Regions from separate parts of the Dermacoccus sp. PAMC28757 genome, predicted to be linked through region 2. Evidence: riboswitches for the same ligand, from Rfam matches in the RefSeq annotation. Region 2 holds a riboswitch; the other holds the start of a gene.
What was found. A riboswitch is a leader RNA that binds a small molecule or an ion and turns the genes downstream of it on or off. The one in region 2 is predicted to bind cobalamin.
Positions count from the first base shown of each region.

Region 1: it holds a riboswitch for cobalamin, as region 2 does, so the genes downstream of both, H7F30_RS12745 (prenyltransferase/squalene oxidase repeat-containing protein) here and H7F30_RS10265 (VWA domain-containing protein) in region 2, are expected to answer to the same signal.

Region 1 is NZ_CP060292.1:2,690,745-2,694,952, reverse strand. It holds gene H7F30_RS12755 (hypothetical protein) at 1-73, shown strand, start outside; gene H7F30_RS12750 (penicillin-binding transpeptidase domain-containing protein) at 196-2,151, shown strand; cobalamin riboswitch at 2,171-2,312, shown strand; gene H7F30_RS12745 (prenyltransferase/squalene oxidase repeat-containing protein) at 2,412-3,812, shown strand; gene H7F30_RS12740 (hypothetical protein) at 3,790-4,208, shown strand, end outside.
Region 2 is NZ_CP060292.1:2,147,860-2,152,067, forward strand. It holds gene cobO (cob(I)yrinic acid a,c-diamide adenosyltransferase) at 1-185, opposite strand, end outside; gene H7F30_RS10265 (VWA domain-containing protein) at 185-2,296, opposite strand; cobalamin riboswitch at 2,352-2,478, opposite strand; gene cbiE (precorrin-6y C5,15-methyltransferase (decarboxylating) subunit CbiE) at 2,560-3,789, shown strand; gene H7F30_RS10275 (cobalt-precorrin-4/precorrin-4 C(11)-methyltransferase) at 3,786-4,208, shown strand, end outside.

The DNA.
Region 1 (4,208 bases), 540 kb from region 2:
CGTTCTCACCGCAGCCCTCGCTCCGACCTGGGTGCGGTGGACGTTGCGCGAGCAGGAACGAGGACGCGCATGACCCGGCTGCGCCGAGGCGTGCCGAGGGAACGCCGTCCGTTCGGACCGTTGCTCGTGCCGAGCTTCCGTGGGGCAGGTTCGCGTGGTGCGCGAGGGGCGTCGGGACGTGCGCGGTTGCTTGTCATGGCTCTTGTCGTCGCTCTCGTCGCGACGATCATGGTGGGTCGCCTCGTTCAACTGCAGATCGTCGACGGCGCGAAGAACGCGCGGGCCGCAGCGGACATCAACACGCGCGACGTCGTCGTGCCTGCCCAACGCGGGCGGATCCTCGCTGCCGACGGCACCGTTCTCGTCGGGAACGGTTCGACGACGACGCTGACGATCTCGCCGCAGGCCCTCGCGCGTGACGACGCGCCGAAGGTCATCGCGCGCGTCGCCTCGGCCATCGGCCGGGATCCGCGGAGCCTCTTGGCGCGGACGAAGGCGTGCGGGACGAAGGGCGCCGCGCCGTCGCCGGTCTGCTTCGCCGGGCATCCCTTCGAGGCGGTGCCGATCGCCTCCGACGTCGAGGCGTCGGCTGCGAACGCGCTGCTCGAGCGCCCCGAGGCCTACCCCGGCATCGCGGTGCGACCGACAGCGACCCGAACCTACGGCTCCCGCGGCGACTCCCTCGCCCAGGTGGCCGGTTACCTCACGGCAGCGACAGCCGACGACACCGGCGTCTCGAGCTCGGGGTCGGGTGTGCCGACGTTGCTCGGCCGCACGGGTGTCGAGAAGCAGTACGACGCCGTCCTGCGCGGACGCGACGGCAAGCGCTCCACCGCCATCGGCCCCGACGGCACGGCGCAACGTCAGGTGGCGGACGTGCCGCCGGTGGCGGGCCAGGACGTCGTCACCTCGATCCGCCCTGACGTGCAGGACGCCGCGGCGAAGGCCCTCGCCGACGGCATCGCCGCAGCCCGGAAGCGCGGGCAAAAGGCCGGTTCGGGAAGCGTCGTTGTCCTCGAGGCGGACAGCGGCAACGTCGTCGCCATGACGAACCAGCCCACCTACGACCCGTCCGTGTGGAACGGCGGCGTGACGCAGGCCGAGTACGACTCGCTGCTCGACACGAGGGCCGGCGACCCGCTGACCAACCGAGCCACGTCCGTGGCCGGCCCACCCGCGTCGACGTTCAAGGTGTTCTCCCTCTTCGCCGCGGCCCAGACCGGCGTGGACCCGAACGGCTCGTACTCCTGCCCGTCGTCGGTCATGATCGGCAACCGCTCCTACAGCAACTTCGAGTCGCAGGCGCACGGCACGATCGACATCCCGAAGGCGCTCGAGGTCTCCTGCGACACCGTTTTCTACCGGTGGGCGTACGACGCCTGGGTCAAGGCCGGGGGAGTGAAGGCGTCCACCGACGCTCCCGACCCGTACACCAGCGTGGCCCGCGAGTTCGGATACGGCGCGCGAACCGGGGTTGACCTGCCCGCGGAGGCGAGCGGCTCCCTTCCCGACCGCGCGACGAAGCGCCGTGAGTGGGAGGCGACGAAGGCGGCGTCCTGCAGGCGGGCGAAGAGCGGCTACCCGGAGATCACCGACAAGGACCGTGCTTCGTATCTCACGCAGGTGGCCAAGGAGAACTGCACGAGTGGCTACGTCGTACGCGCCGGTGACGCGGTGAACTTCGCGATCGGCCAGGGTGACGTCGCCGCGACGCCGATGCAGGTGGCCACGTCCTTCGCCGCGCTCGCGACGAACGGTCGTGTGCCGACGCCCCGCGTCGCCGTGGCAACCGCGCGTTCGGACGGCAGCGCTCGCACGGCGCTCCCGTCGCCCGAGGCCCGTACCCTCAGCCTCGATGCCCGGATGTACGCCCGTGAACTCGAGGGGCTCAAACGGGCGGTCTCGACGGGGACGGCCTCCGAGGCCTTCCGAGGCTTCGACCTCGACGCGCACGCCGTCTACGGCAAGACAGGGACGGCCGAGGTCTACGGCAAGCACGCCACCGCGTGGTTCGCCTCGTTCGGCGGGGCGGACGAGGACGGCAAGCGCTACGTCGTCGTCGTTCGGGTCGACGAAGGAGGCGAGGGTGGACGGACCGCCGCACCCATCGCGCGCTCGGTCTGGGACGCGCTCGTCAGGCGCTCTCGCTGAGACGAGGGCGCACGGCGGCTGGTGATAGCCTGGATGCGATCTTCGGCTCGTGCCGGAGAGCCGAGAACGAGGGGAAGCCGGTCGAATTCCGGCGCTGACCCGCAGCCGTAGATCAGTTCGCTGATGAGCCGGAATGCCTCGTCTCGGCTGTGTCTGATCACATCTGCCTCATCACACCCGTCGAGGTCAGCGGGAGGGGCCCGGCTCGTCGTTCGAGCAGGGTGTCGCCCACCGGCCACGCACCTGCCCGGAAGGTCATCATGACGACCCACCTGCGTCGCGCCGGAGTCACCAGCGCCGCCCTCGTCGCTCTCGCTGCCGCAGCCTCGGCGCCCGCCACTGCCGCTCCCGCGACGGGAAGCGACGCCGCGGCGTCCTTCCTTGCCGGGCAGTTCGCGGCGGGCGGGCACCAGCTCAGCTCCACCTACGCGGGTCAGACCTACCTCGACGCGGGCCTTTCCGCGGACGGCATCCTGGCCCTTACGTCGGCCGGCGTGGCGGACACCGAAGCCACCGCCGCCGCAACGGCCTTCGCCAAAGGCGTGAGTGACTACGCCGCCCCGGGCACCGACGTGTACGCCGGAGCTGTGGCGAAGTCCCTCATCGTCGCGAAGGCACAGGGGCAGAACCCGCGCGCGTTCGGCGGCGTCGACCTCGTCTCGAAGCTGCAGGGCCTCGAGAAGCCGAGCGGCCGCTTCTCCGACGTCTCGGCCTACGGCGACTACTCGAACGCCGTCACCCAGTCCCTCGCCGTCATCGCGCTGCAGAAGGCCGGCGCGCCCGCTGACGCGAAGGCCACGAACTACCTCCTCTCGCTGCGCTGCAATGACGGCGGATTCCGCTTGGCCGACGACGGTTCGGCGTGCGTCTCCGACCCCGACGCCACGTCGTTCGCCGTGCAGGCGCTCGCCGCCGCCGGCGGTCACGGCGCCGACGTGACGAAGGCCGTGAACTTCCTCGCAACGAAGCAGAACGCCGACGGTGGCGTCGTCGGCGGAACGGGCACGACCACCCCCAACGCCAACTCGACGGGCCTCGCGGCGGTGGCGTTCACCCTCGGCGGTCAGGACGCGCGCGCTGTTAAGGCGCAGTCGTTCGTCGCCTCGCTGCAGTACGGCTGCTCGTTCCCTGCCGCTGTGCGTGGCGCCATCGCCTACGACCGCACCACGTTCGCGGCGATGAAGAGCGCCGGTGCCTCCGGCAAGCTCGCCGGCAACGAGACCCGCGCCACGTCCCAGGGGCTCTACGCGTTCACGAGGGCGCCCCTCGTCTCGTTGACGAAGGGTGGCGCCACCGCGACTCCCGCCATCTCGTGCTCCTCCGAGCCCACGTCGTCGCCCAGCACCTCGACGTCCACGACGAGCGCGCCGAAGCCGACGTCCACCTCGTCGAGCAACTCGACGTCCACCTCCGCCACGCCGGCTCCCACGAGCACCACGAGCGCCACGAGCACGGACGCCACCGCAGCCCCGACCTCGACGACGAGCCCGAGCGCGCCGTCCACGTCCACGGTGCCGCAGCCGACGTCGACGACGCCCGCCACCGGCCCGATCGTGAACACCGACAAGGTTTCCGACAACACCGTGCCGTTCGGCTTCGCCTTCGGCGCCGTCATCCTCGTCACCGCGGGAGGTGCCGTTGCGTACGCGCGTCGCCGCTGATCTCGCGCGCCTCGGCGCACCGGTTCTCGTCGGCGCCTCGGCCCTCGCGGGCCTCGGTGCCGTGACGACGGGTGCCGCAGCGCCCGCGTCCGCTGCGGGTGCGTGCACGAGTGCGACGAGCGGCGTGACCGTCGTCGTCCAGTTCCCGAGCGGCTCGGCCACCGGCTGCGCGCCGGGTAGTCCGGGCACGGCGCTCCAGGCGCTGCGGGCCGCCGGGTTCTCGACGACCGGTTCCACGCAGTACCACGACGGCGTGCTCTGCGGCGTCAACGGGTACCCGTCGAGTTCGCCGTGCCGGATGCCTCCGACGAACGCCTACTGGGCGGTCTTCAGCGCCAAGCGCGGCGGCTCGTGGAACTACTCGAACCTCGGTGTCGCCTCGCTGCCCGCCACCCC
Region 2 (4,208 bases):
GCGGACTTCACGAATTGGAAGACGCCGATCGACCAGCCCTGGTTCCAGGCGCGCAGCGCGAGCCCGAAGGCGGCCGTCGACTTGCCCTTGCCCGCGCCGTGGTGGACGACGACGAGGGGGCGGTTGCGGCGCTGACGGGTCGTGAGGCCGTCGTCCGGAGTGCTGGGGGTCTGTCCCTGGGGCATCAGGCTGCCTTCCCGTTCGAGGTGCGCGGCGTCGCCGCGGGAGCGATGGCGTCGATGAGGCCGGTGGCCGAGACCTGCTCGAGGGGTACGTGACGGGCCAGCATCCGCTGGGCGAGCTGCCCCGCGAGGCCGAGTCGGAAGCGTCCCGATTCGCAGTCGACGACGATCGTCTCGACGTCGAGGGAGTGCCACCTATCGGCCACGTCGAAGGCTCGCTCGAGGGCGCGCTCGCCGCTCGTCGCGCGGCCGTCGGTGACGAGCACGAGCAGGGGACGTCGGTTCGGGTCGCGCAGCCGCTCGATGCGCAGCACGTCCGCCGCTTCGAGCAGGCCCTCCGCGACAGGGGTGCGCCCGCCGTGCGGAACGTCGGCGAGCAGGGTCGCGGCTCGGTCGACGGAGGAGGTCGGCGGCAGGACGAGGCGGGCACCGTCGCCGGCGAACGTCACGAGGCCAACCTTGTCGCGACGCTCGTAGGCGTCGAGCAAGAGCGAGAGCACGGCGGTCTTGACCTCGCTCATCCGCTTGCGTGCGGCCATCGAGCCCGAGGCATCCACGCAGAAGAGGACGAGGTTGGATTCACGGCCCATGATCCGCGCATGGCGCAGGTCCGCCGGTTCGACGAGGAGCCCCGAGCCGGGCTCGGCCTTCCGTGCTACTTGCCGCACGGCCGCTTCGCGGACCGTCGCGAGGAGGTGGACCTTGCCCTCACGATCGGGGCGTACACCGACGACGCGGCCCGTCGTCGTTTCGGCGCGGCTGCGTCGTCCGGCCTCACCTCGACCGATGCTCGACAGTTCGAAGCGCTGTGGGCGGTAGGGGGCGCCGACCGATGCCGTCGCGACGGGTGCGGCCGCGTTCTGCGGTTCGTCCTGTGTATCGGCAGGGCTCTGATCCGCCTCTGTCTCGGCGTGCGTGTCGTGCGAGGACGTGGGTGACTGCTCGTCACGCGGGCTGTCGTCCTGGGCAGGCGGCGATTGAGGAGAATCGGCGCTTGGCCCGTCAGTCGCTTCGCTCCCGTCGGCGGCCTCGGAGTTGGACGGCTCCTCGTCGTCGGGCTCCTGCGGCTCGTCGCCGGGATCGTCGCCGCCCTCGGGCGGCGGGGGCGGTTCCTCGTCGAGCAGCCGATCGAGAAGGTCTTCGTCCAGGCCGGGCGGGTCGAAGGGGCCGCGGCGTCGGCGGTGTGCGAGCGCAAGGACGGCCGCTGCGCGGATGTCCTCACGCTCGACGGCGTCGGCGCCACGCCACGCGGCGTGCGCACTGGCCGTTCGCGCGATGACGATATCGGCACGCATCCCGTCGACGTCGAAGCCGGCACACACGCGGGCGATGGTGCGCAGCGCCCACGGGGAAAGGACAACCCCTCCGACACGCTCCTGGGCCGCGGCGATGCGCTCTCGCAGGCGAGCCTGATGGCCCGCGAATCGTTCGAGGAACGCATCGGGGTTCGCGTCGAAGGCGAGGCGACGCGTGACGACTTCGGCGCGGACCTCGGGGTCACGCGAGGCTGCGACGTCGACGGAGAGGCCGAAGCGGTCGAGCAGCTGGGGGCGGAGTTCGCCCTCCTCGGGGTTCATCGTGCCGACGAGGACGAAACGGGCTGCGTGCGTCACCGACATGCCGTCACGCTCGACGGTGTTGCTGCCCATCGCGGACGCGTCGAGCAGGAGGTCGACGAGGTGGTCGTGCAGGAGGTTGACCTCGTCGACGTAGAGCAACCCACGGTTGGCCTCGGCGAGCAGGCCGGGGCGGAACTCGGCGCTGCCGGCGCCCAAGGCCCGGGCCAGATCGAGCGAGCCACTGACTCGGTCGTCGCCGGCGCCGACGGGAAGTTCGACAAGACGGACCGGGCGACTCGTGGCGTCACCGTCGGCGTCGTGAGGGCCGTCGGGGCAGTTCGGCTCCGGGGTCCGCGGGTCGCAGCTGTAGCGGCATCCGGCGACGACGTCGATCCGGGGGAGCACGTCGACGAGCCCGCGCACGATGGTCGACTTGGCCGTGCCCTTCTCGCCGCGAACGAGCACACCACCGATGGCCGGTGAGATTGTCGTCAGCACGAGAGCCAGTTCGAGGTCGTCTGCGCCGACGACGGCCGTGAAGGGGTAACGGGACATCACGAATCCTCCTGGCAAGTGACCACGCTTGCCGTACGAGATGCCACGGCTCGTGCACGTGGCAGGTGATGACGACGTCCTGGCTCGCTTCGAAGGGAAGCTCACAGTGGCGGGACCGCTCCGGATTCTCACCGGTATTCCTCGTCATGCAACCGGGAGACATCATGGCAGACGCGCGCGCCGTGGTGGTGTCCGGGCCGATCCGAGGTTTCGCGTCCCTCAGGGCCGCCGTCGGTGCTCAGCGTTGTCGTAGGGTGTCGGCCATGATCGAGGTCGTGGGCATCGGGGACGACGGGTGGAGTGGTCTCTCTGAAGCCTCACGACACCTCGTGGAACGGGCTGACACCGTCATCGGAAGCCCACGTCAGCTCGACCTGCTGCCGTCGATGGGACAGCAGGAACGGCGACCCCTGCCGTCGCCGCTGCGCGACAACCTGCAGTCGCTTGTCGGCGAATCAGGCAGGCACACAGTTGTTCTCGCATCCGGAGACCCGTTTTTGTCGGGCATCGGAACGACGCTGATCAAGGCAGTTGGTCGGGAGGCGGTGCGTGTCCACCCGGCGCTCTCGTCGGAGGCGCTGGCCCGCGCTCGGATGGGGTGGTCGGCGGAGTCCGTCGACGTCGTCACCCTCGTCGGCCGCTCCACGGACCGTTTCCTTCCGTTCGTCACCCCTGGTGCCCGTCTCGTCCTGCTCTGTTCGGACGGTGACAACCCCGCGGAGGTTGCACGCCTCGCCGTGGAGGCAGGCGCCGGAACTGCACAGCTCACCGCGTGGTGGCACCTCGGTGGCCAGAACGAGGGCTCGCACAGCACCACCTGCGCTGCGTGGGGTGACGAACGCACCCCTGACCTCGTCGTCGTGTGCCTCGAGGTCGGTGTTCTCGACGCCGAGCCACAAGCCCTCGGGCCCGCCCCCGGTCGTGCCGACGACGCTTTCGAGCACGACGGACTCATCACGAAGCGAGACGTGCGTGCCACCGCCCTCGCCCGGCTGCGCCCGTGGCCCGGTCAGGTCCTGTGGGACCTCGGCGCCGGCTCGGGGGCCGTGGGGATCGAGTGGTGCCTCGCTGCCCCGCGGGCCCGCACGGTCGCCATCGAGCGCGATCCCGACCGTGCCGATCGGGTGACGCAGAACGCCGCCCGCTTCGGCGTCTCCTCCCGCGTGGACGTCCACGTCACCAGCACGAGCGCCGCCGTGCGCGACGACGACCTGCCTCGACCGGATGCCGTCTTCCTCGGCGGTGGACTGGATCGTGACGTCCTGGACGCCGCGATTGCAGCGTTGCGGCCCGGTGGTCGTCTCGTCGCCCACGCCGTGACGAGAGAGAGCGAAGCGCTGCTTCACGAGGTACACCGCACGCACGGCGGCTCACTCACCCGCCTTGCCGTCGAACATCTCGAGCCTCTCGGGCGCTTCAACGGCTGGAAGCCTGCCCGTAGCGTCGTTCAGTGGTGCCTGACGCGGCCCCCCAGGTCGAAGGAGTCCGCATGACCGTCCACTTCATCGGTGCCGGTCCGGGAGCGGCCGATCTCCTCACGCTGCGCGCCGTGAACCTGCTCGAGCGCTCGTCGGTGTGCCTGTTCGCCGGCACCTACCTCGACGCGGCCGTGCTCGCTCACCTGCCCGCCGACGCCGAACGTATCGACACGCAACGTCTCGACCTCGACGACATCACGCGCCTCATGGCCGAGGCTCACGCCCGCGGAGCGGACGTCGCGCGGCTGTGCTCGGGCGACCCGTCGATCTACTCGGCTCTCGCCGAGCAGACCCGACGACTCGACGCTCTCGGGGTGCCGTGGGAGGTCTGCCCGGGCGTGCCCGCCTACGCGGCCACAGCCGCCGTCATCGGACGAGAGCTCACGGCCCCTGAGGTGACGCAGTCGCTCGTCCTCACCCGCGCCCAGCGCGAT